DNA from 4 places in the Promicromonospora sp. Marseille-Q5078 genome. Region 3 is predicted to be linked to each of the others. Evidence: riboswitches for the same ligand, from Rfam matches in the RefSeq annotation. Region 3 holds a riboswitch; each other region holds the start of a gene.
What was found. Region 3 has a riboswitch for thiamine pyrophosphate ahead of ACQFYA_RS10720 (bifunctional hydroxymethylpyrimidine kinase/phosphomethylpyrimidine kinase). Riboswitches for the same ligand answer to the same signal wherever they lie in the genome.
Positions count from the first base shown of each region.

Region 1 (7,204 bases), 1.2 Mb from region 3:
CTGGTACATGAACATGCACTCGATCGGGCTGGAGCACGAGGGCTGGGCCGGGACGTCGGGCTGGTTCACCGAGTCGATGTACCAGTCGTCGGCCGAGCTGGTGCGCTACCTCGCGGCGACGTACGACGTGCCGCTCGACCGCGCCCACGTCATCGGGCACGACCAGGTCCCCGGCATCCTGCCCGGGTACACGAAGAGCGTGCACTGGGACCCGGGCCCGTACTGGGACTGGGAGCACTACTTCGAGCTCCTGGGCGCGCCGATCGGCAACGGTCTGGACCCGACGACGGACGTCGCGCCCGGCGACGTCGTCGAGGTCGTCGCGGGATACGACGACAACGCCAACCCCGTGACGGGCTGCGAGCAGGCGTCACCCGGCTCGGGCGACTGCGTCGCGGGCGCCGGCACCAACTTCGCGCTCGCCTACCAGCAGCCGTCGCTGGACGCGCCCTACGCCCGCGACCCGGGCTGGAAGCCCGACGGCGCGGACGGCACCACGCACGCCAGCGACGTCAGCGCGCGCGTGACCTCGGGCCACAAGCTCGTCGTGGCGCAGGTGCAGGGCGAGTGGCTCGGCGTGTGGTGGGCCGGTTCGCTGGCCTGGATCCACAACCCGGCCGACCGGCCCGTCGTCGTGCCCAGCACCGGGCAGACCGTCACGGTGAGCGGGGACGAGGCGGCCGCGATCTACGGCCGCGCGTACCCGGAGGCCGCGGCGTACCAGCCCTACCCGGGCATCGCCCCGCAGGCCGTCACGCCCATCGAGTACACGATCGGCACCGACCAGAGCTACGTGGTGTCCGACGATGACGTGTCGACCGACTACTACCGGGCGGTCTCGTTCGACGGGTCGGCACCCGACGACCGGACGGACGTCCGGGGCGACGACGCGTACTACCAGCTCTGGTACGCGCACCGGCAGGTGTTCACCCGCGCCGCCGACGTCGTCCTGCACGACCCGGTGGTCACCGACGTCGAGGGGCCGAGCATCGAGGGGAAGGCGAAGATCGGCCGCACGCTCACCGTCGACCCGGGGGAGTACCTGCCGGACTCGCGGCACCTCCGCGTCGAGGTGCAGTGGCTGCGCGACGGCGAGCCCGTGCGCGGCGCGGACGGCAGGCGCTACCACCTCACCGGCCGCGACCGGGGCGCCGACATCTCGGCCGAGGTGACCGTCTCCGCCCGCGGGTACACGTCGGCGACGTTCGTCTCCGACCCCGTCGGTCCGGTGCGTTCGCACTGACGCCGAGCCGTCGGTCGAGCCTGTCGAGACCCGCGAGGTAGTCCGGATCTCGCCGAGGTAGTGGACTGGACCACTACCTCGGCGAGATCTGGACTACCTCGCGGGGATCTGGACTACCTCGGCAGGCTGTGAACTACCTCGGCAGCTCGGTCTCGACGGGCCCGACCGGCGAGGGGTCACCAGTTGGGCGTGGCGCCCGGGACGTTCCGGGGCAGCGTCACCTGGTGCGGGTGGATGACGTACGTCAGGCCGTCGGTGGAGGTCTGCCAGACGCGCTCGAAGTTCTCGCGCGTGTAGACGTTCCGCACGTCGGCGTCAGTGGCCTTGTTGGGGTCGTTGATGACCGGGTCGCCGTCGGCGGTGAAGCCCACGATGGTCACGAGGTGGCCGTTGGTGCCGTACCCGGCCTCGGGCATCTCCTCCTCGGCGAACCTGATCGACACGACCAGCGGGATGCCCGCCGCGACGAACCGCTCCGCCTCGGCCAGCGACCGCAGCCGCGTGACGAACGACTCGAGCCCGTACCGGTGCGCGTACGCCGTGTTGAACGGCCAGTTGCCCGCGCCCTCGTACGTGTAGTCCCACGCGCCGATCGCGGCGTGGTCCACCTGCGGGTCGCCGTTCGGCGCCACGATGTCCGCGAGCTCCGCGGCGGGCACCTGGTGCTTGCGGCCGTAGGAGTACTGGATCATCGTGGTCGACGTCGGCGAGCACCACACCTGGCCGCCGCCGCCGAACTCCGGGTACTCGCCGATGTGGACGAGCTGCGAGTAGCCGGGCACGTCGAGCTCCACGGCGCGCCCGAGCGTGAAGTCGCTGGTGCCCGTGTAGGCGGACGTGGGCAGGTACTCGTTGGTCATCGTCGTCACGCCGGCCAGCCGCGGGGTCGCCGTCGACCCGGCCGGCCGGTACAGGGTGACGCGCGTCTGGAACGCCTCGGGCTCGCGCCCTGTGCGGGCGACGAACGTGTCGGTGGACAGGGCGGCGTCGTCGTCGCTCTGCCCGTCGACGGAGGTGCGGTGGATGTCGCCCACGGAGCCGTCGGCGGGCGCGAAGTCGTCCCCGGACGCCCAGCGCCCCATGACGAACCACGTGGTCCACGCGCCGTCGGCCTTGCGGCCCCGGAACTCGGTCTCGACCCACGTGCCGGTGGGGGTGGTGGCGTTCCACGAGGTCACGGACTCGTCCAGCGCGTACCCGGTCTCGACGACCGGCGAGGTCCAGGTGCCCGTCTCGTACGCCACGGCGGACCCGTCGCCGAACGGGTCGGTGTAGTCGGTGGTCGGCCCGCCGGAGCCGCGCACGACGAGCGTGCCGCCGGCACCGGGGCGCAGGTTCTCCCAGGTGCCGCGGCGCAGATCGGCGACGCCGTCCCAGTGCGTGGTGGTGATCTTGTTGCCGGTCGGCTCCTGGTCCTGCGACGGCGACGCGCCGGCCGCGCCCGCCGTCGGCGCGATCACCGCTCCCGCTGCCAGGGCTGCCGTCGTCGCTCGCATCAAGCTCCTTCGCGCCATGCCTGTCATGGGTCCCTCCCCGGGACGGGGGCGGTGGACGGTCCCCACCGCCCTGATGGCGAAGACTTTCCCAGATCCTGTGGCCCGTGTCACGACTTTGCGTGCGCGGGCCTCGGCCCGGTGCTAGCGTGACCGGCGATCCCACGGGTGCCCTCGCAAGGGCTGAGATCGGGCTGATGCGGCCCGGACCGTCGAACCTGACCGGGTCATGCCGGCGTAGGAAGTTGGAGAAACAGATGCACACTGCACCGTCGCGCGCGCTCGCCCACCTCGACCGGGACGGGATCCGCGTCCCGGTCACCGAGATCCGGCTGGCGCCCTCACCCGACGGCACCCCCAACCCGCCGGTCCGCGTCTACCGGACGCAGGGCCCGGGCGGCGACCCCACCCGCGGCATCGCGCCCCTGCGGGAGCCGTGGATCGAGGCCCGCGGGGACACCGGGACGTACGCCGGCCGGGCGCGCGACCTCGCCGACGACGGCCGGGGCGCCCGGCGCCGGGGTGCGGCGTCGGCGGAGTGGCGGGGCGAGGCGCGCCCGCCGCGCCGGGGCCGCGAGGGCGCCGTCGTCACGCAGATGGCGTACGCCCGGCGGGGCGAGGTCACCGCCGAGATGCGCTTCGTCGCGCTCCGCGAGGGCGTCGACGTCGAGCTGGTCCGCAGCGAGGTCGCCGCGGGCCGCGCGATCATCCCGGTCAACGTCAACCATCCGGAGTCGGAGCCGATGATCATCGGCCGGGCGTTCGCGGTGAAGGTCAACGCGAACATCGGCAACTCCGCCGTGCACTCCTCGATCGCGGAGGAGGTGGAGAAGCTGGAATGGGCCACCCGCTGGGGCGCGGACACGGTGATGGACCTGTCCACCGGCGACGACATCCACACCACGCGGGAATGGCTGCTGCGCAACTCCCCGGTCCCCATCGGCACGGTGCCGATCTACCAGGCGCTGGAGAAGGTGGACGGCGACGCGTCCCGGCTGAGCTGGGAGGTGTACCGGGACACGGTGATCGAGCAGTGCGAGCAGGGCGTGGACTACATGACGGTGCACGCGGGCGTGCTGCTGCGCTACGTGCCGCTCACGGCCGACCGCGTCACCGGCATCGTCAGCCGGGGCGGGTCGATCCTGGCCGGGTGGTGCCTGGCGCACCACGAGGAGAACTTCCTGTACACGCACTTCGACGAGCTGTGCGAGATCTTCGCGCGGTACGACGTCGCGTTCTCGCTCGGCGACGGCCTGCGGCCCGGGTCGCTCGCGGACGCCAACGATGCCGCCCAGTTCGCCGAGCTCGACACCCTGGCGGAGCTGACCCGGCGCGCGTGGGCGCACGACGTCCAGGTGATGGTCGAGGGCCCCGGGCACGTGCCGCTGCACCTGGTGCGCGAGAACGTGGAGCGCCAGCAGGAGCTGTGCGACGGGGCGCCGTTCTACACGCTCGGGCCGCTCGTCACGGACATCGCTCCCGGCTACGACCACATCACCTCGGCCATCGGCGCGACGGAGATCGCGCGGTACGGCACGGCGATGCTCTGCTACGTCACGCCCAAGGAGCACCTCGGCCTGCCGGACCGCGACGACGTGCGCACGGGCGTGGTGACGTACAAGATCGCGGCGCACGCGGCGGACGTCGCCAAGGGGCACCCGGGCGCGCGCGACCGTGACGACGCGCTGAGCAAGGCCCGGTTCGAGTTCCGGTGGCGCGACCAGTTCGCGCTGTCCCTCGACCCGGACCTGGCCGAGGAGTACCACGACGAGACGCTGCCGGCGGAGGCGGCGAAGACGGCCCACTTCTGCTCGATGTGCGGGCCCAAGTTCTGCTCGATGCGCATCTCGCAGGACATCCGCGACGAGTTCGGCGGCGCGGCCGCCCAGGCGGAGCGCGTGGGACCGGAGGCGGCCGCGGCCGGCATGGCGGCGAAGTCGGCCGAGTTCCGGGCCGCCGGGGGAGAGGTCTATCTCCCGACGCCGACGGTGCGCTGACCCGGCCGGCCGTGGGCGGGACGTGTGTGAGATGACTCTCGCCGCGTCCCGCCCACATGCCGGACCTTGCGATTGCGCTGGGTTTTAGGGATACCTAAGTTAGGCCAGGCTGACCTAAGTGGAACGGGTCGGCCCTGCCTACCTCCGAGGAGCGACCCGACGATGCCCACACCCCTGCCCGTCCACGGGACGTCGCCCGGCGCGCTGCTGCGGGGCGACACGGCGGCCGACTACGCCGTCGCGCTGCACGCCGTGGTGGACGACCTGGCCGACCGGGTCGCCGGCGCCCGGCAGCCGTTCTGCGGCGCGAGCCGTCGCGAGCTGCAGGCGCTCGTCGACGGCGTCGACCTCGACGGCCCGCCGGTCGGGACCCCGGACGCGCTGTGCGAGACCGCGGAGCTGTACGCCTCGCACGCCGTCTGGTTCCACCACCCCGCCTACGCCGCGCACCTCAACTGCCCGGTGGCGCTCCCGGCCGTCGGGGCCGAGGCGATGCTCGCCGCGATCAACACGTCGGTCGACACGTACGACCAGTCGACGGTCGCGACGCTCATGGAGCAGCGCCTCGTCGAGTGGACCGCGGCGCGCATCGGGTTCCCTGACGGCGACGGCGTGTTCACCTCGGGCGGCACGCAGTCGAACCTGCAGGCCCTGCACCTGGCCCGCGAGCGCGCGCTCACCGCGCCCGACGGCGCCCGGCTCGGCGGGGCGGCGCGCCGCGACCGGCTCGGCCGGCTGCGGGTGCTCGCGACGGCGTCGGGGCACTTCAGCGTGGCGCGCTCCGCCCTGCTGCTCGGCCTGGACGACGACGCGGTCGTCGCGGTCCCGACGGACGGCGCGGGACGGATGGACCCCGGCGCCCTTGCCCGGGCGCTGGTCGACGTCGAGCGCGCGGGGGACGTGGTGATGGCGGTCGTCGTGACGGCGGGCACCACCGACCGCGGCTGCGTCGACCCGATCGGGCCCGTGGCGGACCTGTGCGACGCCGTCGGCGCCTGGCTGCACGTGGACGCCGCGTACGGCGGTGGGCTGCTGGTCTCGAGGCGCCGCCGCCACCTGCTGGACGGCGTCGAGCGCGCCCGCAGCGTCACGGTGGACTTCCACAAGACGTTCTTCCAGCCCGTGTCGTCCAGCGCGCTGCTCGTGCGCGAGGCCGCGGACCTGGCCCGCGTGACCTGGCACGCGGACTACCTCAACCCCGCCGAGGAGTCGGGCGAGCGCAACCCGGACCTCAACCTGGTCGACAAGTCGCTGCAGACCACGCGGCGCTTCGACGCGCTCAAGCTCTGGGCCACGCTGCGCGCGCTCGGCGCCGACGGCGTCGGCGCGATGGTGGACGGCATCTGCGATCTCGCGGCCGCCGTGCACGCCGACCTCGCCGGCGACGCCGAGCTGCGGCTCCTCGCGCCCACCGACCTGTCCACCGTGCTCTTCCGATTCCAGCCGGACGGCGTCGACGACGCCCGCGCCGACGCCCTCGTGCCGCGCGTGCGGCGGGTGCTGTTCGACTCCGGCCGTGCGCTCGTCGCCAAGACCGTGATCGACGGCCGCCCATGCCTCAAGCTCACCCTGCTCAACCCGGACACGACGCTCGACGACGTCCGCGGCGTGCTCGACCTGGTGCGCTCCACGGCGCACGGGCTGCTCGCCGGGGAGGAGCTGCTCACGGACGACGCGCCGCCGTGCCGCGGTGCCCACCCGCGGCTCGAGCGCACCGAGGTCCCCCGCGACGCGACCCTCGAGGAGGCCCTCCGATGACCCGCGACACGCACACCCACGACCTGCTCGGCATCGGCGTCGGGCCGTTCAACCTGGGCCTCGCCGCGCTCGCCGACCCGCTGGACGACGTCGACGCCGTGTTCCTCGACCGCCGCGACGGGTTCAGCTGGCACCCCGGCATGATGCTCGAGGGCGCCACGATCCAGGTGCCGTTCCTGGCCGACCTGGTGACGATGGCCGACCCCACGTCGCCGTACTCGTTCCTCGCGTTCCTCAAGGCCACGGGCCGGCTGTACCCGTTCTACGTCCGCGAGTCGTTCTACCCGCTGCGCGCCGAGTACGACCAGTACTGCCGGTGGGTGGCCGACCGGCTCACCACCCTGCGCTGGGGCCGCGAGGTCACGGCGGTGGACCGCGACGACGCGACCGGGGACCTCGTGGTCACCGCCCGCCTGGCCGACGGCAGGGGCGAGACGTACCGGGCGCGGCACGTGGTCCTCGGCGTCGGCACGACGCCGCAGCTGCCGGGCCCGCTCGCCGCCCTGGCGGCCGAGGCCGCCGGGAACCCGGCCGCCGGGCCCGTCGTGCACAGCGCCGACTACCTGTCGCACCGCGACGCGCTGGCGGCGTCGGGCGCGGTGACCGTCGTGGGGTCGGGGCAGTCGGCCGCCGAGGTGTACCGCGACCTGCTCGAGGACGCGGCGCCCGGGACCCACCGCGTGGACTGGGTGACGCGCTCGCCGCGGTTCTTC
Region 1 covers NZ_JBNPQG010000001.1:1,155,850-1,163,053, forward strand. The annotation lists gene ACQFYA_RS05275 (N-acetylmuramoyl-L-alanine amidase) at 1-1,243, shown strand, start outside; gene ACQFYA_RS05280 (C39 family peptidase) at 1,420-2,739, opposite strand; TPP riboswitch at 2,893-2,997, shown strand; gene thiC (phosphomethylpyrimidine synthase ThiC) at 2,994-4,733, shown strand; gene ACQFYA_RS05290 (pyridoxal phosphate-dependent decarboxylase family protein) at 4,896-6,491, shown strand; gene ACQFYA_RS05295 (lysine N(6)-hydroxylase/L-ornithine N(5)-oxygenase family protein) at 6,488-7,204, shown strand, end outside.
Region 1: another riboswitch for thiamine pyrophosphate. It lies ahead of thiC (phosphomethylpyrimidine synthase ThiC); the one in region 3 lies ahead of ACQFYA_RS10720 (bifunctional hydroxymethylpyrimidine kinase/phosphomethylpyrimidine kinase).

Region 2 (7,204 bases), 1.0 Mb from region 3:
TCGCGGACCTCGCGCCCGAGGTGCGCGTCGAGACCCACGCCGTGCGGCTGACGCCCGAGAACGTCCTCCAGATCCTGCGCGGGTACGACCTGGTGCTCGACGGCGCGGACAACTTCCCGACGCGCTACCTCGTCTCCGACGCGGCCGAGGTGCTCGGGGTGCCCGTCGTGTGGGGTGCGATCCACCAGTTCGACGGCCAGGTCAGCGTCTTCTGGGGCGCGCCGCGGCTCGCCACGCCGTCCGACGACGGCGACCGGGAGCGCGGTGCCACGTACCGCGACGTGTTCCCCGTGCCCCCGCCGCCCGGCACCGTGCCCGACTGCGCCACCGGCGGCGTGCTCGGCGCCCTGTGCGGCACCGTCGGCTCGGTCATGGCCACCGAGGCGGTCAAGCTGATCACCGGGGCCGGCACGACGCTGCTCGGCCGCATCGCCGTGTACGACGCCCTCGAGCTCTCGTGGCGTCAGCTCGCCGTCCGCCCGGACCCCACGCGCGAGCCCGTCGCCGCCCTGCTGGCGGACGACGCCGCCTACGCCGCGTTCTGCGGCCTGCCCGCGCCGACGAGCGGCGCCGCCGACGCGGGCATGGGCCCGGCCAGCGTGACCGCGCGCGAGGCGGCCGCGCTGCTCGCGGGCGACGCACCCGTCGCGCTCGTCGACGTCCGCGAGGACTGGGAGGCGCAGGCGCTGCCCGTCGCCGGGTCGCGCCTCGTGCCCAGCGGCGCGTTCCTCGGGCCCGACGGCGCCGCCGCGGTCCGGGCCGAGCTGCCCGCCGACCGCCCCGTGCTGCTGGTCTGCGCGGCCGGCGCACGCTCGGCCCGCGTGGCCGACGTCGCGCGCGCCGCCGGCGTCGACGCCCGCTCCGTCGAGGGCGGCGCACCCGCCCTGCTCCTCGCCGCGAGGTAGTCCAGATCTCGCCGAGGTAGTGGTCCAGACCACTACCTCGCGGGGATCCGAACTACCTCGGCGGGATCCGAACTACCTCGCGGGGCCGGGCCCTCGTCAGGGTGCGAGGTCAGGGTGCGAGGTCAGAGGGCGAGGTCGAGGCGGCCGTCGGGGGAGGAGCTGGCCAGCGCGCCCTCGCGGCGGGGGATGCGTCCGGCCCCGGCGGCGAGGCGCCCGGACTGCACGGCGAGCCGCATCGCGTGCGCCATCCGCACCGGGTCGGCGGCGCGCGTCACGGCGGTCGCGAGCAGCACGCCGTCGCAGCCGAGCTCCATCGCGAGCGCGGCGTCCGACGCCGTCCCCACGCCCGCGTCGAGGATCACCGGCACCCGCGCGGCGGCCGCGATCGCCTCGATGTTGCGCGGGTTGAGCACGCCCAGCCCGGTGCCGATGGGCGCGCCGAGCGGCATGACGGCGGCGCACCCGACGTCCTCGAGGCGGCGGGCCAGGATCGGGTCGTCGTTGGTGTACGGCAGCACCACGAACCCGTCGCGCACCAGCCGGTCCGCCGCCTCGACGAGGCCGAGCGGGTCGGGCAGCAGGGTCACGTCGTCGGCGATCACCTCGAGCTTGACCCAGTCGGTGCCGCACGCCTCGCGCGCGAGCTGCGCGGTGAGCACGGCCTCCTCGACCGAGAAGCAGCCGGCCGTGTTGGGCAGGGCGCGGATGCCGAGCCGCTCCAGCAGGCCCCAGATGCCGCCGTCCTCGACGCCCGTCCCGCCGGGCCGCACCGCGACGCGGCGCATCGCCACCGTGGTGAGCCGGGTGCCGGACGCGACCAGCGCGTCCTCGAGCGTCATGAGGTTCGACGCGCCGCCCGTGCCCATGACGAGCCGTGAGCCGACCTCGGTGCCGGCGACGACGAGGGGGTCGTCGTGCGTGACGGTGGTGGTGCCGGTCATGCTTCCTCCTCAGCCGCCCTGGACGGCGGTGACGATCTCGACCCGGTCGCCGGGCGCGATCCGGGTGCCGGCCCACAGGCCGCGGGGGACGACGGCGTCGTTGACGGCGACGGCGATGCCCTGCACCGACCCGTCGGCCACGAACGCGGGGACGAGGGCGGCGACGACGCCCTCGACGCCGTCGCCGTGCGGCCCGTCGAGCGGGTAGGCCTCGCCGTTCACGAGGGCGGTGGGGGCGGTGGGGGCAGCGGTCATCGGGCGGCTCCTTCGGGGAGGCGGGCGGCGGGGGCGGGCGCGAAGCGCCGCGGGTCGGCAGCGGTCACCGCGGGGTCGGGGGCGGGCGCTCCGGTCAACGCGGCGACGACCGCGTCCGCGGTGAGCGGCGCGAGCAGCACGCCGTTGCGCCCGTGCCCGACGGCGGCCAGCAGCCCGGGGGCGGCGGTGGCGCCGACCAGCGGCAGGTTGTCGGGGGTGGCGGGCCGGGCCCGCGGGGTGACCTCGAGGAGGGCGGCCTCGTCGAGGCCGGGCACGAGGGCGCGCGCGTCGCGCAGGAGGGCGAACACGCCGCCGGCCTCGGCCCGTCGGTCGTCCGGGCGCTCCTCGCTGGTGGCGCCGACGACGACCTCGCGGTGCCCGGGCCCGCTGCCGGGGCCGGCCCCGGTGCCCGGGTCCCGCGGAACGACGTACACCGGGCGGCCCTGCACCGTGCCCCGCACCACGTGCGCGAGGGCGAGTGCCGGGCCGGCGTCCAGCCGCAGGGTGATCCCCTTGACGGGCCGCACCGGGACGCGCACCCCGGGCACGCCGGCGAGCAGCGCGGACGGGTCGCCCGTGCCCGTCGCGAGCACCACCGCGCCCGCGGGGTGCCGCGTCCCCGCGTCGTCGTGCACCGCGACGACCCGGCCCGTGACGTCGCGCTCCAGGCGCACGGCGGCGCGGGGGACCAGGGAGCCGCCGAGCGCGGCGCGCAGCGCGGCGTGCGCCCCGCGCGGGTCGACGGCGAGGTCGTCCTCCAGCAGCGCCGCCCCCGCGAGGCGCGGGCCCAGGTACGGCTCGCGGCGGCGCGCGTCGGCCACCGGGAGCTCGGCGGAGGCGAGGCCCCACCCGCGGTGCAGCGCGAGCACGCGGCGCAGCAGGGCGAGGTCGTCGGCGTCGTACGCGACGGCGAGGGAGCCGGCGCGCAGCAGCGGCACGTCGTGGCCCGCCGCCGCGGCGAGGTCGGCGGCGAAGGCCGGCCAGCGGGCGGCGGACGCGAGGTTGAGCCGGGTGAGCTCCCGCTCGCCGAAGTCGGCCTCCGCGACGGCCGCGAGCATCCCCGCGGCCGCGCGGGTGGCGCCGTCGCCGGGGGCCGGGTCGAGCACGGTCACCGACAGGCCGGCGCTCGCGGCGCGCCACGCGACGGCGAGGCCGACGATCCCGCCGCCGACCACGACGACGTCGGCGGGGCGGGTGTCGCGGACCGTACGGTCGGACGTGGGCATCTGCGCTCCCTTCGCTGGCATGACCCAGATCAGGTTCGACGGTCGGCGGCTCGCGCCCTCTCAGCCCCGAGCGGGGCTCCCGTGCCCGGCCACTGTAACGCGGGCGGTGGTTACGCTGGCCGGCGTGACCACGACCGACGCCGCCGTCGCCCCCGAGGCGGCGCGCGCCCGCCTCGCCGCCGCCCGCCTGTACCTGTGCACCGGCGCCCGCGAGGAGCGCGGCGACCTGGAGGACTTCCTGCACGCGGCGCTCACGGGCGGGGTGGACGTCGTCCAGCTGCGCGACAAGACCCTGGACGTCGCGCGCGAGCTCGAGCTGCAGGAGGTCGTGGCCCGCGTGGCCGCCGAGCACGGCGCGCTGTGGGCCGTGAACGACCGGGCGGACGTCGCCGGGCTGACGGGGGCGCCCGCCGTGCACATGGGGCAGCGGGACCTGCCCGTGCCCGCCGTGCGCTCGCTGCTCGGCCCCGGCCCGGTGCTGGGCCGCTCGACGCACTCCGCCGCGCAGGCCGCCGACGCCGAGGCCGACCCCGACGTCGACTACTTCTGCGTGGGCCCGCTGTGGGCCACCCCCACCAAGCCGGGGCGGTCGGCCGTCGGGCTCGACCTGCTCCGCGAGGTCGCCGCGACCCGCCCCGCCACCCCGTGGTTCGCCATCGGCGGCGTCGACGCCGAGCGGCTGGGCGCGGTGCTCGACGCCGGTGCCTCGCGCGTCGTCGTCGTGCGGGCGATCACGCAGGCGCCGGACCCGGAGCGCGCCGCGCGCGAGCTGCGGGAGCGGCTCGGCTGACCGCGCCGAGCCGGACGGGGTGTTCTCCCCATCCCGGGCGGTACCGCCCGGGGGTGTCGTGTGCCACAGTGGGCCGGCCCTGCTCCGGACGCCCGGGGCGCCCACGCCCCGAGCCCAGGAGACGCCCATGTCCGCACGCCCCCGCACCGCCGCGCTGCTGCTGGCCGGAGCGCTCCTCGTCCTGTCCGGCTGCACGGGAGGCGACGCCGACGCCCCGGGCGGGGCGGCGACCGGGTCGTCCGATGGGGTGCAGGACGCCGCAGGCCCGGGGACGGCGACGGTGGCCGACCAGGTGATGGCCGAGCAGACGATCGCCACCCCGCACGGCGGCGGGGACGCCTGGGGCGGCGAGGTCACGGTGACCCTGCGGTCGGTGGAGGTCGCCGGCGGGACGACGACGGTCCGCTGGGCGCTGCGCTGGGACGACGACGAGGCGCCCGCCGACGCCGGCGCGAGCTACTACGACCTGGGCGTCGAGCCCAGCACCACGGTCACCGATCGCGAGGGGCTCAAGGCGTACAAACCGTTCTGCACCGAGGGCGCGTGGCAGGAGGACACCGACGAGCCGGTGAAGGCGAGCCTCGCGCAGCAGCGGTGCCGGGCGTCGATGCTCGTGTCCCCGCTCGAGAACATCACCTTCACGTTCCCCAACCACGGCACGATCGAGGTCTCCGCCGTGCTGCCCGCCCCGGAGGGCGAGCCCGCGTCGGTCGACGTCCTCCCCGGGGAGGGGCTGCCGCTGTTCACCGGCGCGACGGTGACCTACGCCGACGGCGGCGCCGAGTGACCGCCCGCGCCGCGGCCGCCGTCGCGCTGGCGGCGGGCCTCGTGGTGGGGCTCGGCGGCACGGCGCCCGGGGTGACCGCCGACCCGGAGCGGGTGCGGGAGGCCCAGGAGGCCCTCGGCGAGGAACAGGCCAGGGTCGAGGGGGCGGACGTGACCGCCGCGATGGCGGCCGACGCGACGTTCGACCTCCGCGCCGCCGACGGGACGTTCCCGCTGCGCCCGGAGGACTCCACGGTCGTGCTCGAGCGGCAGCGCGAGGAGAAGGACGACACGGTGGTCACGCTCACCTCCGACCTGCTGTTCGAGTTCGGCGAGGCCGCGCTGACGCCCGCGGCGGAGGAGGCCGTCGCGGCGCTCGCGGCCGACGTGCCGCAGGACGCGACCGTGCACGTCGACGGGTACACCGACTCCGTCGGCTCGGACGCGTTCAACCGCCGGCTGTCGAGGCAGCGGGCGGCCGCGGTCGCGGACGTGCTCGGCGGGGAGCGACCGGACCTGACGCTGAAGGTCGAGGGTCACGGCGAGGCCGACCCGGTCGCCGAGAACGAGGTGTCCGGCGAGGACAACCCCGCCGGGCGGGCGCTGAACCGGCGCGTCGAGGTGACCTACCCGACGCGGTGACGGGGCAGAATGGCCGGTGGCGCGCGGCTAGGATGACCCGGTGACGTCTCCCGCCACCGACTCCCTCCGCCCTGTCCTGGTCGTCGACTTCGGCGCCCAGTACGCCCAGCTCATCGCGCGCCGCGTGCGCGAGGCGAGCGTCTACTCCGAGATCGTGCCGCACACGGCCACCGTGGAGCAGATGCTGGCCAAGGACCCGGCGGCGATCATCCTGTCGGGCGGGCCGTCGTCGGTGTACGCCGCGGGCGCGCCGTTCGTCGACCCGGCCCTGTTCGAGGCCGGGGTGCCGGTGCTCGGCATCTGCTACGGCTTCCAGGCGATGGCGCAGGCGCTGGGCGGCACGGTCGCCCAGACGGGCCAGCGCGAGTACGGCGGCACCGAGGTCGAGGTCGGCGAGGCCGGCGTGCTGCTCTCGGGCACCCCGGACCACCAGACCACCTGGATGAGCCACGGCGACTCCGTGCACGCCGCGCCCGAGGGCTTCGAGGTGCTCGCCACGTCGTCCGGCTCGCCCGTCGCCGCGTTCGAGGACACCGGCCGCCGCCTGTACGGCGTGCAGTGGCACCCCGAGGTCAAGCACTCCGCCCACGGCCAGGCCGTGCTCGAGCGCTTCCTGTACGAGGGCGCCGGGCTGAAGCCCGACTGGACGCCCGGCAACGTCATCGCCGACCAGGTCGCCGCGATCCGCGCGCAGGTCGGCGACGCCCGCGTCATCTGCGCGCTCTCCGGCGGCGTCGACTCGGCCGTGGCCGCGGCGCTCGTCCAGGAGGCCGTGGGCGACCAGCTCACCTGCGTGCACGTGGACCACGGCCTCATGCGCGAGGGCGAGGTCGAGCAGATCGAGGACGACTTCGTGGCCTCGACCGGCGTGCGCCTCATCGTCCGCGACGAGAAGGAGCGGTTCCTCTCCGCGCTCGCCGGGGTGAGCGACCCGGAGACGAAGCGCAAGATCATCGGCCGCGAGTTCATCCGCGTCTTCGAGGACACGCAGCGCGACATCGTGGCCGAGGCGGGCGCGCACGGCGAGGAGGTCCGGTTCCTCGTGCAGGGCACGCTGTACCCGGACGTCGTGGAGTCGGGGGGCGGCGAGGGCGCCGCCAACATCAAGAGCCACCACAACGTGGGCGGGCTCCCCGACGACCTGCAGTTCGAGCTGGTCGAGCCCCTGCGCACGCTGTTCAAGGACGAGGTCCGCGCGGTGGGCCGCGAGCTCGGCGTGCCGGAGGAGATCGTCGCGCGCCAGCCGTTCCCCGGGCCGGGCCTGGGCATCCGGATCGTCGGCGAGGTGACGGCCGAGCGCCTGGAGACGCTGCGCAAGGCGGACGCCATCGCGCGCGAGGAGCTCACAAAGGCGGGTCTGGACGGCGAGATCTGGCAGTGCCCGGTGGTGCTGCTGGCCGACGTGCGCAGCGTCGGCGTGCAGGGCGACGGCCGCACCTACGGCCACCCGATCGTGCTGCGTCCCGTGTCCTCCGAGGACGCCATGACGGCGGACTGGACGCGCCTGCCCTACGACGTGCTGTCCGTCATCTCGACCCGCATCACCAACGAGGTGAGCGAGGTCAACCGCGTGGTGCTCGACGTGACGAGCAAGCCGCCGGGCACCATCGAGTGGGAGTGACGTCCTGCGGCCCCGCCCCCGGAAGGGGAGCGGGGCCGCGGCCGTTCCGGGTCAGGAGA
Region 2 covers NZ_JBNPQG010000001.1:1,305,015-1,312,218, forward strand. The annotation lists gene ACQFYA_RS06030 (ThiF family adenylyltransferase) at 1-905, shown strand, start outside; gene ACQFYA_RS06035 (thiazole synthase) at 1,028-1,846, opposite strand; gene thiS (sulfur carrier protein ThiS) at 1,856-2,101, opposite strand; gene thiO (glycine oxidase ThiO) at 2,098-3,327, opposite strand; TPP riboswitch at 3,317-3,420, opposite strand; gene thiE (thiamine phosphate synthase) at 3,443-4,117, shown strand; gene ACQFYA_RS06055 (hypothetical protein) at 4,245-4,904, shown strand; gene ACQFYA_RS06060 (OmpA family protein) at 4,901-5,524, shown strand; gene guaA (glutamine-hydrolyzing GMP synthase) at 5,565-7,145, shown strand; gene ACQFYA_RS06070 (hypothetical protein) at 7,197-7,204, opposite strand, start outside.
Region 2: another riboswitch for thiamine pyrophosphate. It lies ahead of thiO (glycine oxidase ThiO); the one in region 3 lies ahead of ACQFYA_RS10720 (bifunctional hydroxymethylpyrimidine kinase/phosphomethylpyrimidine kinase).

Region 3 (7,204 bases):
CCTCGGTGGCGACGTCGAGCGCCGACAGGGGGTCGTCGAGCACCAGCACGGCGGGCCGGGCGGCGATCGCCCGGGCCAGCGCCAGGCGCTGCCGCTGCCCGCCGGACAGGGACAGCCCCTCCTCGCCGATCTTCGTCTCGACACCGTCGGGCAGGTCGGCGACGAACCCCGCCTGCGCCACCTCGACGGCCTCGTGGAGGCGGCGCTCCCGCTCGGCCTCGGGCACGGCGTCGGGGCCGGCCTCCGGGACGCCCAGGAGCACGTTGTCCCGCACCGACGCGGAGAACAGCGTGGGGTCCTCGAAGGCGACCGCGACGGCCCGGCGCACGTCGTTGCGGCGCATGCTGCGCACGTCGACGCCGTCGAGCAGCATGGCGCCGCCGGTGACGTCGAAGATGCGCGGCACGACCATCGCCAGGGTGGACTTGCCCGAGCCGGTGAGCCCCACGAGCGCGGTGGTGGTGCCGACGGGCAGCTCGAGGTCGACGTGCTCGAGCACGGGGTGCGCGGAGTCCTCGTAGCGGAAGCTCACGTCACGCAGCTCCACGTGGCCGCGGGGCGCCCCCGCCTGCACCGGGTCGGCCGGGTCGGCGAGCGGGTTCGGGGTCTCCATGACCTCGAAGAAGCGGTCTACGGCGGTGCGGGCGTTGAGCGTCATCGACAGTGTCATGCCGAGGTCGACCACGGGGCCGTTGATCACGGCGGCCGTGAGGAAGAAGGCGACGAGGCTGCCGAGCGTGACCTGCCCCTGGGCGGCCAGCACCGACCCGAGCACGAGGCAGACGGCGAGCGTGATCTCCGGGATGAGCTGGAGCGACGTCGTGACCGTGGCTTGGTTGCCCGCCTTGCGGATCTCGGTCTGGCGGAGCTCCTCGGCCTGGTCGGTGAACGAGTCGAGGGCGTCGCGCCCCCGGCCGAACGCCTTGAGCACGCGGATCCCGTGCACGGACTCCTCGACGGTGGTGGCGAGGTCGCCCGACTGGTCCTGCGAGAGGCGTGCGATCACGCGGTAGCGGCGCGAGAAGCGGAAGGCGATCACCGTCACGGGGATGGCACCGGCGAGGTACACGAGGCCGAGCCAGCCCGCGGTGCTGAGCAGGATCGCGACGCCGACCACGATCGTCACGACGCTCACGACGAGCTGCAGCAGGCCGAACACCAGCCAGCGGCGCAGCAGCCCGAGGTCGCCCATGACGCGGCTGAGGAGCTGGCCGCCCGGCCACCGGTCGTGGAACGCGACGGGCAGGTCCTGCAGGTGGCGGAACAGCGCCATCCGCATCACTGCCTCGATCCGCGTGCCCGGGTACATCACGAGGTTGCGGCGCAGCAGGACGAGGCCGGCCTCGGCGACGCCCAGCAGGAGGACCGCGACCAGCGGCACCACGAGAGCGCCCAGGTCGTGGGCCGCAGCGCCGTCCGCGAGCGGCCCCTCCACCAAGGCCTGCAGGACGCGCGGGATCGCGAGCGCGGCGAGGCTGGCGCCCAGCGCGGAGAACAGGCCGCCCACGAGCCGCGGCACCGCCGGCTTGACGTAGGGGTACAGCCGGCGCACGGAGGCGAGCGTGGAGAGCTCGGACCCCGCGGGCGCGGGCGGGCCGGGCGGCCCGGAGGACCGGCCCGGCGGGGTGCCGGTCGCGGCGGGGCGGCGCGGTGCGGAGGAGGCGGAGCTCCTCCTGGGACTGTCGGAGGGATCGGCGCTGCTGGCGCCTCGGCTGCTGCTGCGCGAAGTGCGCGTCGTGTCGGGCATCACACCTATTCTGTCACTCGCCCCCGACATCCTTGCCCCGGTCACCCGGCACGTCGCGTCGGCGGGACACCGCTTACCCCCGGCGGGGCGCCGCGGCATCCCGCCGGAACGGCCCGGGCTCAGCCGACGACGGCCCCCGCGCCGCGGCGCCCCGGGGCGTCGTCCGCGGCGCCGGTCTGGTCGAAGAACGCCAGCTCGTGCTCGCAGGCCTCCTGGAACGCCCGCGCCATCCGGGCCCGCGTGGTCGGCGGGGCGGCCCCGGCGACCCGGCGCAGGATCGCGACGGCCTGCGCCGTGGCCTGCGCGAAGGCGTCGTCCGCGTACGTGCCCAGCCACGCCGAGTACGGGTGGTCCGCGTGGTCCCGGGCGGCGAGGCGCTCCCCCACGTCCTGATAGATCCAGTAGCAGGGCAGGACGGCGGCCACCAGCGTCGCGTAGTCGTCGCCGGCCGCACGCAGGTGCTCCAGGTAGGCCGCGGTCGTCGGGCTGGCGGGCACGTCCTGCGGCTCCCCGCCCAGCCACCGCGTGTGCAGGTCCAGCTCGGTCACGAGCGCGCCGTGCGCGCCGCCCGCCCAGAACGCCTGCTCCGCCCGGGTCGGCGCGAGCTCGCTGGCGCGGGCGAGGCAGCGCGCGTACTCGCGCAGGTAGATCGCGTCCTGCTCCAGGTAGGCGCGGAAGTGCCCGGCACCCAGCGAGCCGTCGCCGAGCGCGCGCACGAACGACAGGTCGTCGATCGCGCCGCGCACGCCCGCCACGTCGTCCCACCACCGGGCGACGAGCTCGTCGCCCGCGCGGTCGTCCCCGGGCGTGGGCCCCGCCGGCCGCGACGCGCCCGGCGGCGTACTGCCCGCCAGGTGGTCCACCGGGCCGTGCCCGCCGCCCACCGCGAGCGCCTCCCCCGCCCGGATGGCCGCCGTCAGCCACGCCTTCGTGCCGCGCAGCGCCTCGGCCCAGTCGCCGGTCCGGACGAACCGCGCCGCGAGCCCGCTGGACAGCGAGCAGCCGGTGCCGTGCGTCGCGCGGGTGGGCACGCGCTCCCCGGCGAGCTCGACGAGCACCCCGTCCGGGCCGACGAGCGCGTCCGGGGCGCCCCCGCCCGCGAGGTGCCCGCCCTTGGCCACGACGAGCACCCCGTGCCGGGCGGCGAGGCGGCGCGCCTGCTCGAGGGCGGCCGGCCAGCCGGGGGCGACCGGCTCCCCGGCCAGGACGGCGAGCTCGGGCAGGTTCGGGGTCACGACGTCGACCTGCCCGAGCATGTCCCGCACGGCGCGCTCCGCCGCCGGGTCGAGGAGCCGGTCGCCGCTGGTGGCCACCATCACCGGGTCCAGCACGACCGCCGGCCGCACGGTGGTCGCCCCCCGCGGCAGGCCGTCGAGCCAGGCGCCCACCGCCTCGGCGACGGGCGCCGAGGCGAGCATGCCGATCTTCACCGCGTCGATCGCCACGTCGTCGGCCACCGCGTCGAGCTGGGCGGCGAGGAACGCGGGCGGCGGCACGTGCACGTCCCGCACACCGTGCGTGTTCTGCGCCGTGAGCGCGGTGAGCGCGGCCATCCCGTACCCGCCGGCCGCGGCGACCGACTTCAGGTCGGCCTGGATCCCGGCACCGCCGGACGGGTCGGAGCCCGCGACCGCGAGCACGCGGGGCCGGCTGGGGACGGCGGCCGACCACGAGGAGCGGGCAGAGGAGCGGGCAGAGGTGCCGGCGCTGCCGGCGGAGCTGTCGTGAGGTGCGCGCGCACTCATGTCGACATCCCTTCGCTAGTGCGAGCTAGATCAGGTTCGACGGGTGTGATCTCAGCGGCCCGACGCCGACCGTGGCCGGCGACGTCGGGTCGCACCCCGTGTCGTCGCGCCACGCTAGCCCAGCGCGGACGACGACGCCGGGCGGGTCCGGCGCGCGCGTCGCGACGGGGGCGGCGGCGGGACGGGAACGGGGACGCGGGCGGGAGGGGGCCGCCGGAGGGCGCGCGATAGGGTGACCCGGTGCCCGTGGTCCTCCGTCGTGCGCGCGAGCTCCTCGTCGCCGGTACGACGCTCAGCATCGCGGCCGCCGCCCACCTCCTGGCCGGCGGCACGCTCCCCGGGGCACCCCTCGCCTGGCTCGTCGTCATGGCCCTCACCGCCCCGCTCGCGGTGTGGACCGCACGCCGCCGGCTCACCCTCCGCCGCCTGCTGCCCGCCATGGTCGCGCTGCAGCTGGTGCAGCACTCCGCCCTGGAGCTCCTCGGCACGACCCGGACGGCCGGTCCGGCCGGGACCGGTGCCGTGGGACTCGCGGGCCACGCGGGCCACGCCGGGCACGACCTGGGGCCCGGCTCCCTGCCGCCCGCGACCGGCACGGCCGCGCACCTGCACCACGCGGACGGGGGCGGTGCAGCGACCTGGATGCTCGCCGCGCACGCCGCGGCCGTCCTCGTCACGGCCCTGCTGCTCGCGGCGGGCGACCGGGCGGCACAGAACGTCCTGACCCACCTGCGGCACGTGGCGGTGCTCGTGCAGGGCCCGCCCGCGCTGCCGGTGCCCCGCCGGGCCGCCGTCGTCACCGGCCGCACCTGGCGTCCCCGGCCCGGGGACGCCGTCCGACGCCCGCCGGTGCGCGGGCCCCCGCTGCTCCAGGCCGCCCTCGTGCGCGCCGCCTGAACCTGCCCCGGTCCGACGTCGGACGGGGGCGGGCCCCTCGTCGTCCCCGACCGTCAGACCCACGGAGCAGACACCCATGCCCACGACCACCCGTTCCTCCCTCCCCCGCGCGCGCCGCCTCGCGGGGGCCGCGGCCCTCGCCGTGCCCGCCCTCGTGCTGGGCGCGGGCGCCGCGTCCGCGCACGTCACCGTGACACCGGACTCGGCAGAGGCCGGCGCATACGCCACCCTGACCTTCAAGGTCCCCAACGAGTCCGCCGACGCGTCCACCACCGCCGTGAAGGTCGACCTCCCGCAGGACTCCCCGTTCACCAGCGTGTCCGTCGAGCCCGTGCCCGGCTGGACCGCGAAGGTCACCCAGGCCCCGCTCGACGAGCCCGTCGAGGTGCACGGCACGAAGGTCACCGAGGCTCCCGCGAGCGTCGAGTGGACCGCCGACGGCCCCGACGCCGCCATCGCCCCCGGGGAGTTCCTCCGCTTCACGGTGTCCGCGGGCGCCGTGCCCGACGGGGTCGACGCCATCTCCCTCCCGGCGACGCAGACCTACTCCGACGGCGAGGTCGTCGCGTGGGACGACGAGACCACCGGCGACGCGGAGCCCGAGCACCCCGCGCCCGTGCTGCAGGTCGTCCCGGCCGCGGGCGACGACGCGCACGGCACGACGTCCGGCACGGCGTCCGGCGCTGCGCAGGCCGCGGGCGACGACGGGAGCGCCGGCGGCGACTCCGACAGCACCCTGCCCCTCGCGCTCGGGGCGGCCGGCCTCGGGCTCGGCCTGGTGGGCGCGGCGACGGGCGTCGCGGCCCTCGTCCGCACGCGCGCCCGGACGGAGCAGCGGTGAGGGCCCGGCCGGCCCTCGCTCGGCGGTGGGCGGCTCGACGGTCGGGGGCTCGGAGGTCGGCCGTCGCGGCCCTCGCCGCGGTGGGCACGCTCGGCCTCGCCCTGGTCGGCGCCGTCGGCGCGGCGGCACCGGCGAGCGCGCACAACGTCGTCGTCGGCACGGCGCCCGCGACGGGCTCGACCGTCACGAAGGCGCCGGAGACGGTGGACGTCACGTTCGACGACGTGGTGCTCAACCTGTCGGCCGACGGCTCCAGCACGGTCGTCACCGTGACGGACCCGGACGGCACCGACCGTGCGACGGGATGCCCCACCTCGCAGGACCGCACGGTGTCCGTGCCGGTGAGCATGGGCGCGGCGGGCGAGTACACCGTCGACTGGCGCATCGTGTCCGCCGACGGCCACCCGACCAGCGGCGAGTTCACGTTCACCTACGACCCGCCCGAGGGCGCCGCGACGAGCGCCCCGCCCACCGGCGGCGCGACGCCCTGCGGCGCGTCCGCCGCGGCGGACGGCGGGACGGGCGCGAGCACCGGCGCCGGGACCAGCACGGGAACGAGCGCCGGGTCGAGCGACGGGGCGAGCGACGGCGGGGCGTCCGAGCTCGCCGTCGTGCTCGGCATCGCCGGCGGCGTCGTCGTGCTCGCGGGCGCGGCCGTGCTCGTGACGCTGCGCGTCGCGCGCCGGCGGGACTGACGCCGGACCGACACCACCGGAGCACCGCGGCGGCGCGGTCCGGCCTCGCGCCCGGCCGCGCCGCCGTCGCGTCCCCGGACGGCGGCGGCGCCGCCTACGATGCCCACCATGGATGCGGGGCAGATCGTCGGGATCGTCACGGGCGTCGTCGTGGTGGTCGTGCTGGTGACGGCCGTGGCCGTCTGGGCGGTCCGCCGCCGGCGTGCCGCGGGCACGCGGGCGCGGGACCGCGAGGCGGAGCTCGAGCGCATGGGCGTCGAGGCCGGCTCCGCGCTCGTGCGCGCCGACGAGCGCGCGCGGCTCGCCGAGGACGAGCTCGCCTTCGCCGTGGCGGAGCTCGGCGAGCGCGAGACGCGCGACCTCGCGCCGACGCTGCGGCGGGCGCGCGAGCGGCTCGGCGAGGCGTTCCACCTCAACCAGCTCCTGCACGACCACGTCCCGGACACCGACCAGCAGCGGCACGAGTGGTCGGCGCGCATCGTCGACCTGTGCCGCTCGGCCGGCGCCTCGCTGGACGAGCTCGACTCGGGCCTCGCGAGCCTGCGGCAGACCGTCCGCGCGACGCCCGACGTCGTCGCCCGCGTGGACAAGGAGCTCGCCCGCGTGCGCGAGAGCATCCCCGGCGCGCGCGCCGACCTCGAGCGGCTGCGCGGCCAGTACGCCGAGCAGGCGCTGCTGCCGGTGGCCGACAACCCCGAGCAGGCGGAGCGGCTGCTCGAGTTCGCCGGGCGCAGCGCGGCCGCGGCCCGCAAGCGGCTCACGACGCAGCAGGTGGCCGAGGCCGGCGCCGCCGCCCGCGCGGCGGAGGAGGCGGTGCGGCGTGCCGAGGGCCTGCTGCGCGCCGTCGACGACTACGAGGCGGAGGCCCTGCGCGCCGAGTCCGCCCTCGGCGCCATCGTCGCGGAGTCCCGCGCCGAGCTCGCCCAGGCCCGCGCCCTGCCGGGGTCCCAGCGCGCCGGGCGGATCGACGGCGCCGTCACCGCGCTCGAGGACGCGCTCGCCGAGCTGCCGCCCCCGGGCCGGCCGGGCGACCCGGTCGGCGCCCTCACCCGGGTACGGGAGGCCAACACGGCGCTGGACGACGCGGTGGCCGAGCGGACGGAGCAGGACGAGCGCGCCCGCCGGGCCGCCTCCCGGCTCGGCCCGGCGCTCGACGACGCCGAGCGGCAGCTCGCGTCGGCGCGGTCCGTCGTCGACGACTACCGCGCCCCCGTCGGCCCGGACGCCCGCACGCGCCTGGCCGAGGCCGAGCGGGAGGTCGCGGAGGCGCGTGCCGCCC
Region 3 covers NZ_JBNPQG010000001.1:2,313,712-2,320,915, reverse strand. The annotation lists gene ACQFYA_RS10725 (ABC transporter ATP-binding protein) at 1-1,747, opposite strand, end outside; gene ACQFYA_RS10720 (bifunctional hydroxymethylpyrimidine kinase/phosphomethylpyrimidine kinase) at 1,867-3,492, opposite strand; TPP riboswitch at 3,483-3,601, opposite strand; gene ACQFYA_RS10715 (hypothetical protein) at 3,733-4,389, shown strand; gene ACQFYA_RS10710 (YcnI family copper-binding membrane protein) at 4,466-5,230, shown strand; gene ACQFYA_RS10705 (copper resistance CopC family protein) at 5,227-5,925, shown strand; gene ACQFYA_RS10700 (hypothetical protein) at 6,034-7,204, shown strand, end outside.

Region 4 (7,204 bases), 1.8 Mb from region 3:
ACGACGCCGGAGCGGTGGACGCCACCCAGCCGGCGCACACCTGGATCACCTGCCGGATGACGCACGTCTTCGGTCTGGGGCACCTGCTGGGCGTCGAGGGTGCGGGCGAGCTCGCGGAGCGCGGAGTCGAGGGCCTGGCGTCGACGCTGGCCGACCCGGAGCACGGCGGGTGGCTCGCCTCGCGGGGGCCGGGCGCGGACGAGCTCGACGGGCTCAAGCAGGCGTACGCGCACGCGTTCGTCGTCCTTGCGGGGTCGACCGGCACCACCGCCGGTGTGCCCGGCGGCCCGGCCCTGCTGGAGTCGGCCCTCGCCGTCCTGGACCAGCGATTCTGGGAGGACGCGCACGACCTGCACCTGGACGAGGCGTCCCGCGACTGGACCGTCGTCGACCCGTACCGCGGCGTGAACGCGAACATGCACTCGGTCGAGGCGCTGCTCGCCGCGCACGACGCCACCGGCGAGCGCCGCTGGCTGGATCGCGCGGCCGTGATCGCCGACCGCGTGATCGGCTGGGCGTCGCGCAACGGCTGGCGGATCCCCGAGCACTTCGACTCGGAGTGGCGGCCCCAGCTCGAGTACAACGCGGACCGACCGCACGACCCGTTCAAGCCGTACGGCGCCACCCCCGGCCACGGGCTGGAGTGGGCGCGGTTGCTGCTCCAGGTCGACGTCGCGGCCGACACGGTGGGTCAGCGGACCGACGCGGCAGGGGACCTGTTCGAGCGCGCGGTGGCCGACGGCTGGGACGCGGCCGGGGGCGGAGGCTTCGTGTACACGACGGACTGGTCCGGCAAGCCCGTCGAGGCTCGCCGCTTCCACTGGGTGGCGGCGGAGGCCGCCGCGGCGGCGGACGTGCTGCACCGGACGACGGACCACGCTCGCTACGCCGAGCAGGCCGACGAGTGGTGGGCGTGGATCGACGCGCACCTGGTGGACCACGAGCGGGGCTCGTGGTTCCACGAGCTCGACACCGAGAACGTGCCGTCGGGGCGCACGTGGGTCGGCAAGCCCGACGTCTACCACGCAGCCCAGGCCGTCATCCTGCCCGACCTGCCTCTGACGGGCTCGTTCGCGGCGTCCGCCCAGGCGGCCGGGCGGCTGCTCCAGGGTGCGCGGCTCGCCGCTCCGCTGGAGGACGGCGGCCGATGAGGATCTCGGCGAAGGCGGACTACGCCGTCCGGGCGGCCGCCGAGCTCGCGGCCTCCGCCGACGGCGGCCCCGTTCCCGCCGAGGCGCTCGCCCGCGCGCAGGACGTGCCGCACCGGTTCCTCGAGGCGATCCTCAGCGACCTCCGGCGCGAGGGGATCGTCGCGAGCCGGCGCGGTGCGGGCGGCGGGTACGTCCTGGCCCGCCCGGCCGGCCAGGTCACCGTCGCGGACGTGGTGCGCGCCGTGGACGGGCCGCTGATGTTCGTCCGCGACGCCCGGCCGTCCGACCTCGAGTACACGGGCGCGGCTGCCTCGCTGCTGCACGTGTGGGTCGCCCTGCGCGTGAACGTGCGCCAGGTCCTCGAGCAGGTGACCCTCGCGGACCTGGCCGCCGGGAAGCTCCCGGACGTGGTGCGCCAGCTGACCGACGACGAGTCCGCCTGGCTCAACCCGTGACGACCGCGGGCGCTTCCCGCGCCTGACGGGGCGCGCACGAGGACGTGCGCCGCCCCGCGACCGGACGTCGCGGAATCTCATCATGCGGTCGTCCCCTCGATACCGTTGAATCCGATAGGGCCGATCGGGTAACCTGACATCTGTCGCGGCGGAACCGCTGCCGCGCCGACACGGAGGGAACACTCGTGCGGACTCTCGTCCTGCTGGCCCTCGTGGGCCTCGGTGCGCAGCTCGTCGATGGCAGCCTCGGCATGGCCTACGGCGTCACGTCCACCACCTTGCTGCTCGCGATCGGTACCAACCCCGCGGCCGCGTCCGCGACCGTCCACCTCGCCGAGGTCGGCACGACGCTCGCCTCGGGCGCGTCCCACTGGCGGTTCGGCAACGTGGACTGGAAGGTCGTCCTCAAGATCGGGATCCCGGGGGCCGTCGGCGCGTTCGCGGGCGCGACGTTCCTGTCCTGGCTCTCGACCGAGATCGCCAAGCCGCTGATGTCTCTGCTGCTCCTCGGGCTCGGCCTGTACGTGCTGCTGCGGTTCACGCTGCGCGGCCTGCGCACGGACCGCCTGGGTCAGCCGCTGCGCAAGCGGTTCCTCACGCCGCTGGGCCTGGTCGCCGGCTTCATGGACGCCACGGGCGGCGGCGGCTGGGGCCCGGTGGGCACGCCCGCCATCCTCGCGAGCGGCCGCATGGAGCCCCGCAAGGTGATCGGCTCGATCGACACCAGCGAGTTCTTCGTGGCGGTCGCCGCGAGCCTCGGGTTCCTCTTCGGCCTCGGCACCGCCGGCATCAACCCGACCTGGGCGCTCGCCCTGCTGATCGGTGGCCTCATCGCGGCGCCGATCGCCGCCTGGCTCGTGCGCCTCGTGCCCCCGCGCGTCCTCGGCTCCGCCGTCGGCGGCATCATCGTGCTCACCAACGTGCGCACCCTGCTGAGCCTCGACTCGTTCCCGGTCAGCGCCGGCGTGCGCGGCCTCGTCCTCGGGGTCATCGCGCTCGGCTGGGCTGCCGCCGTCGTCTACTCGTTCCGCGAGCACCGCAAGGCCGTCGCGGCCGAGAAGGCCGAGCCCGTCGCCGTGGAGGCGCCCGCGGCGACGCCCGCCGTCTGACATCTCGGCCCGGCCGCACGACGTCCGCGGGATTCCACCCGCGGACGTCGTGCTGTGGGGTGGCGTTGTCGCGACCTCCCGGTACCGTGAAGAGGCCAGGTGAGTTGCACGCCGGACCCAGCTGCACCGCACTGGGAGGTGGCCCATGTCGATGCCCAGCACGCACAGCGACCCTCCGCGTCGCGAGATCGTCGCGCTCGCGGAGCTGCTCGGCGCCGGGAGCCAGCTGCTCGTCGGCCAGTACCGCGTCGACGTCGCCACGGGGGCGTGGTGGTGGTCGGACGAGGTCTACCGCATCTTCGGGCGCGAGCCCGGGGCGATCGAGCCGGGGCCGGACGTGCTCCGCGCGCACATGCACCCGGACGACCGGGAGCGGCTCTCGCGCACGGCGACGATCGCGCTCGGGACCGGTAGACCGTTCGCCGGCGGGCACCGCGTCGTGGACGACCACGGCCGCACGCACACCGTGGTCGTGACGGGACAGGCGCGCCACGGCGCCGCCGGCTCGACGACCCACCTCGTGGGGTACGTCATCGACGCGAGCCCCGTGGTGCGCGACGCGCTGGACCGGGAGGCGCACCGCGCCGTGTCGCGCGCCTTCGTCGCCGCGGCCTCGGCGGAGCAGGCCAAGGGCGCGATCATGGCCGTCTGCGGTGTGGACGAGTCAGTGGCCACCGAGGTGCTGACGGACGCCGGGGCGCAGGTGGGCGTGTCCGCGCAGTCCGCGGGCGAGCAGGTGATGAAGGCGCTCGCGCGACCCGTCGGGGAGCGCGGCGCCGTCACGGCTGCGGAGGTGGTCCGGGCGGCGCCGCCCGCGCAGGACGCCGCGGACCGGCTCAGCCGCGCGCTCGGCGGGGTGCACCCCGTGGACCGCCCGCACGGTCACGACGCGCAGCTGGCGCGCCGGCGCCCCCGCGCCAGCCACTGACGCGGGGGCTTCCAGGGTCGGCCCCGGTTCGGGCTCGGGTCAGTGGCCGTGGCCGAAGCGCGCGGCGGCGCGGACCGCGCCCCGGCGTGCGACCCGCTTCGCGAGCACCGCGACCCCGCCCGAGACAGCGGCGAACGTCACGGCCTGGATGATCGAGATCTCGTCGTCGTCCACGTTGGTCGGGGCCGCGCTCCCGGTGGTCCTCTCCCAGACCACCCCGATGAGCTTCTGCGCGACCCATCCGGCGGCGACCGTCAGCACCACCGTGCCGACCTTCACCGCGAGCGGCGTCTCGGTGTCCGTCACGTGCTCTCCCTCGGTTCGTTCCCCGGGTCGCCGGGGTCGTGCGTCGTGCGTCCGCGGACGTCGGTGCACGTCAGGCACGTCACACCCCGCCGACGCGGACGGGACCACGGTAGCGCGGCGCCGGTGTGTAGGCTCGTGGTGATACGACAGGGGAGCGCCACCGGCGCTGAGAGTGCGGAACGCCGCAGACCCTCGAACCTGACCCGGTTAGCACCGGTGGAGGAAGTCGGGATTCTCGATCCCTGCGGACGGCCGCACCACGACGGTGCCGGGTGCCCGCAGGACCCCCTTCTCGATGCCTGAGGAGGACACATGACGCACAGGACCAGGCGGACGGCGGCCGGCGCCGCCGTCGTCGCCCTGCTGCCGCTGCTGGCGGCGTGCGGCGGCGGCGGGACGTCGTCGGACGGCGCGGGCGGCGAGAGCTCGAGCACCGTGACGCTCGTGACCCACGACTCGTTCGCCGTCTCCGACGACGTGCTGGCCGCGTTCGAGAAGGAGTCCGGCCTCACCGTGAAGCAGGTGGCCCCCGGCGACGCCGGCACGCTGGTGAACCAGCTGGTGCTGACGAAGGACGCGCCGCTGGGCGACGTCGTCTACGGGGTGGACAACACGTTCGCCTCGCGCGCCGTCGAGGCGGGCGTCTTCGACGCGTACCAGCCGGCGGACCTCGACCCGAAGGTCGCGGCGTACGCGCCCGACGACCTCGCCGGGACGCTGACGCCGATCGACGTGGGCGACGTGTGCCTCAACCTCGACGACGGCTGGTTCGAGAAGAACGGCGTGACGCCGCCGACCACGCTCGAGGACCTCACGAAGCCCGAGTACGCCGACCTCACGGTGGTCACCAACCCCGCCACGTCGTCGCCGGGGCTCGCGTTCCTGCTCGCGACCATCGGCGCGTTCGGTACGGACGGGTGGCAGGACTACTGGACCGACCTGCGGGACAACGGCGTCAAGGTGGCGGAGAGCTGGGAGGACGCCTACTACGTGGACTTCTCCGGGGCCGGCGAGGGCGGGCAGCGCCCGATCGCGCTGTCGTACGCCACGTCGCCCGCGTTCACGGTGAGCAAGGACGGGAAGTCCTCGACCACGAGCGCGATGCTCGACACGTGCTTCCGGCAGGTCGAGTACGCGGGCGTGCTCGCGGGCGCCGCGAACCCGGAGGGCGCGAAGCAGCTCGTCGACTTCCTCACGACCGGCGAGTTCCAGGCCGACGTCCCCGGCCAGATGTACATGTACCCGGCCGACCCGGGGGTCGAGCTCCCGGCCGACTGGACGAAGTTCGCGCCCCTGGCCGACGAGCCGTTCGAGGTGGCGCCCGCCGACGTGGCGGCGCACCGCGACGAGTGGATCGAGCAGTGGACGGCGACGGTCGTCGACTGACGCGCACCGTGACCCGAGCAACGGCACGCGCCACCCCGCACCCGGTGTCCCGGCCCGCCTCCCGGGCGGCCCGGTGGCGCACCGACCGCTGGGGCGCGTGGCTCGGCTGGGGCGCCGCCGTCGTGCTCCCGCTGGGGTTCCTCGCGGTCTTCTTCGCCTGGCCGGTGGCGTCGCTCGTCCTGCAGGGGTTCTTCACCGAGACCCCGACGGGGCGGGAGCTCGACCTCTCCGGGTTCGCGGAGGTGCTGTCGCAGGGCCGCACGTGGCGGATCGTCGGCCAGACGCTCGCGCAGGCGGTCACCGGCACGCTGCTGTCCGTGCTGCTCGGGCTGCCGGGGGCGTACGTGCTGTACCGGTGCCGGTTCCCCGGGCGCACGCTGGTGCGGGGGCTGGTGACCGTGCCGTTCGTGCTGCCGAGCGTCGTCGTGGGCGTCGCGTTCCGCGCGCTGTTCGCGCCCGGCGGCATGCTCGGCTGGGCCGGTCTGGAGGAGAGCTTCGCGGGCATCGTGCTGGCGCTCGTGTTCTTCAACTACGCGGTGGTGGTGCGCACGGTCGGGGGCATGTGGGAGCGCCTCGACCCGCGCGCCGAGCAGGCGGCCCGGGCCCTCGGCGCGACACCGTGGCGGGCGTTCCGCACGGTGACCCTGCCCGCGCTCGGCCCGGCGATCGCGTCGGCCGCCGCCGTGGTGTTCCTGTTCTGCGCGACGGCGTTCGGCGTCGTGCTGGTGCTCGGCGGGCTGCGCTACGGCACGATCGAGACGGAGATCTGGACGCGCACCACGCAGTTCCTCGACCTGCGCTCGGCCGCGGTGCTGTCCGTGCTGCAGCTCGTCGTGGTCGGCGGGGCGCTGGTGGTCAGCTCCCGCGCCCGGACGCGGCGCGAGCGCGCGCTGCACCTGACGAGCGACCGGGTGTCGGCGCACCGGCTGCGGCTGCGCGCCGGGGCGGACCTCGTGCCCGCGCTCGTCACCCTCGTCGTGGTGGCCGGGCTGCTGGTGCTGCCGATGGCGGGGCTGGTCACCCGCTCCTTGCGCACGGCCGACGGCGCCTGGGGGCTCGCCAACTACGCCGCGCTCGGCAGCACCGGCGGGCGCAACGCCCTGACCGTCACGGTGTGGGAGGCGCTCGGCAACTCGCTGCGCACGGCGGCGTGGGCGGCGACGATCGCCGTCGTCGTGGGCGGCCTCGTGGCCCTCGTCGTCTCGCGGCGGCCGCGCCGGCCGGGGACGCGGCGCGCCGTCGGCGTGCTCGACGCCGCGTTCATGCTGCCGCTCGGCGTCTCCGCGGTGACCGTCGGCTTCGGCTTCCTCATCACGCTGGACAAGCCGCTGGGGCTCGACGTCGACCTGCGCACGTCGGGGGCCCTCGTGCCGATCGCCCAGGCGGTCGTGGCGATCCCGCTGGTCGTGCGCACGATGCTGCCGGTGCTGCGCGCCATCGACCCGCGGCTGCGGGAGGCCGCGGCCACCCTGGGCGCGGCGCCGGGCCGCGTGCTGCGCTCGGTGGACGGGCCGCTGGGCGCGCGGTCGCTCGGGCTCGCGATCGGGTTCGCGTTCGCCGTCTCGCTCGGGGAGTTCGGTGCGACGTCGTTCCTCGCGCGGCCCGAGACGGCGACGCTGCCCGTCGTGATCTACCGGCTGATCGGGCGGCCCGGGGCCGAGAACTACGGGATGGCGCTCGCGGCGTCCGTGGTGCTGGCCGTGCTCACCGCGACCGTCATGATGGTGGCCGAGCGCCTGCGGGGCGACCGGCCGGGAGGGGAGTTCTGATGGAGCACGCCCGCGAGGCGACGGGACTCGCCGTCCGCGACGCCGTCGTCCGGTACGGGGCCACGCGTCGCCGGCCGGGGTCGGTCGCGGTGGACGGGGT
Region 4 covers NZ_JBNPQG010000001.1:4,122,797-4,130,000, reverse strand. The annotation lists gene ACQFYA_RS19020 (AGE family epimerase/isomerase) at 1-1,151, shown strand, start outside; gene ACQFYA_RS19015 (RrF2 family transcriptional regulator) at 1,148-1,606, shown strand; gene ACQFYA_RS19010 (sulfite exporter TauE/SafE family protein) at 1,792-2,715, shown strand; gene ACQFYA_RS19005 (PAS domain-containing protein) at 2,867-3,643, shown strand; gene ACQFYA_RS19000 (DUF4235 domain-containing protein) at 3,683-3,949, opposite strand; TPP riboswitch at 4,088-4,191, shown strand; gene ACQFYA_RS18995 (thiamine ABC transporter substrate-binding protein) at 4,262-5,335, shown strand; gene ACQFYA_RS18990 (ABC transporter permease) at 5,344-7,104, shown strand; gene ACQFYA_RS18985 (ABC transporter ATP-binding protein) at 7,104-7,204, shown strand, end outside.
Region 4: another riboswitch for thiamine pyrophosphate. It lies ahead of ACQFYA_RS18995 (thiamine ABC transporter substrate-binding protein); the one in region 3 lies ahead of ACQFYA_RS10720 (bifunctional hydroxymethylpyrimidine kinase/phosphomethylpyrimidine kinase).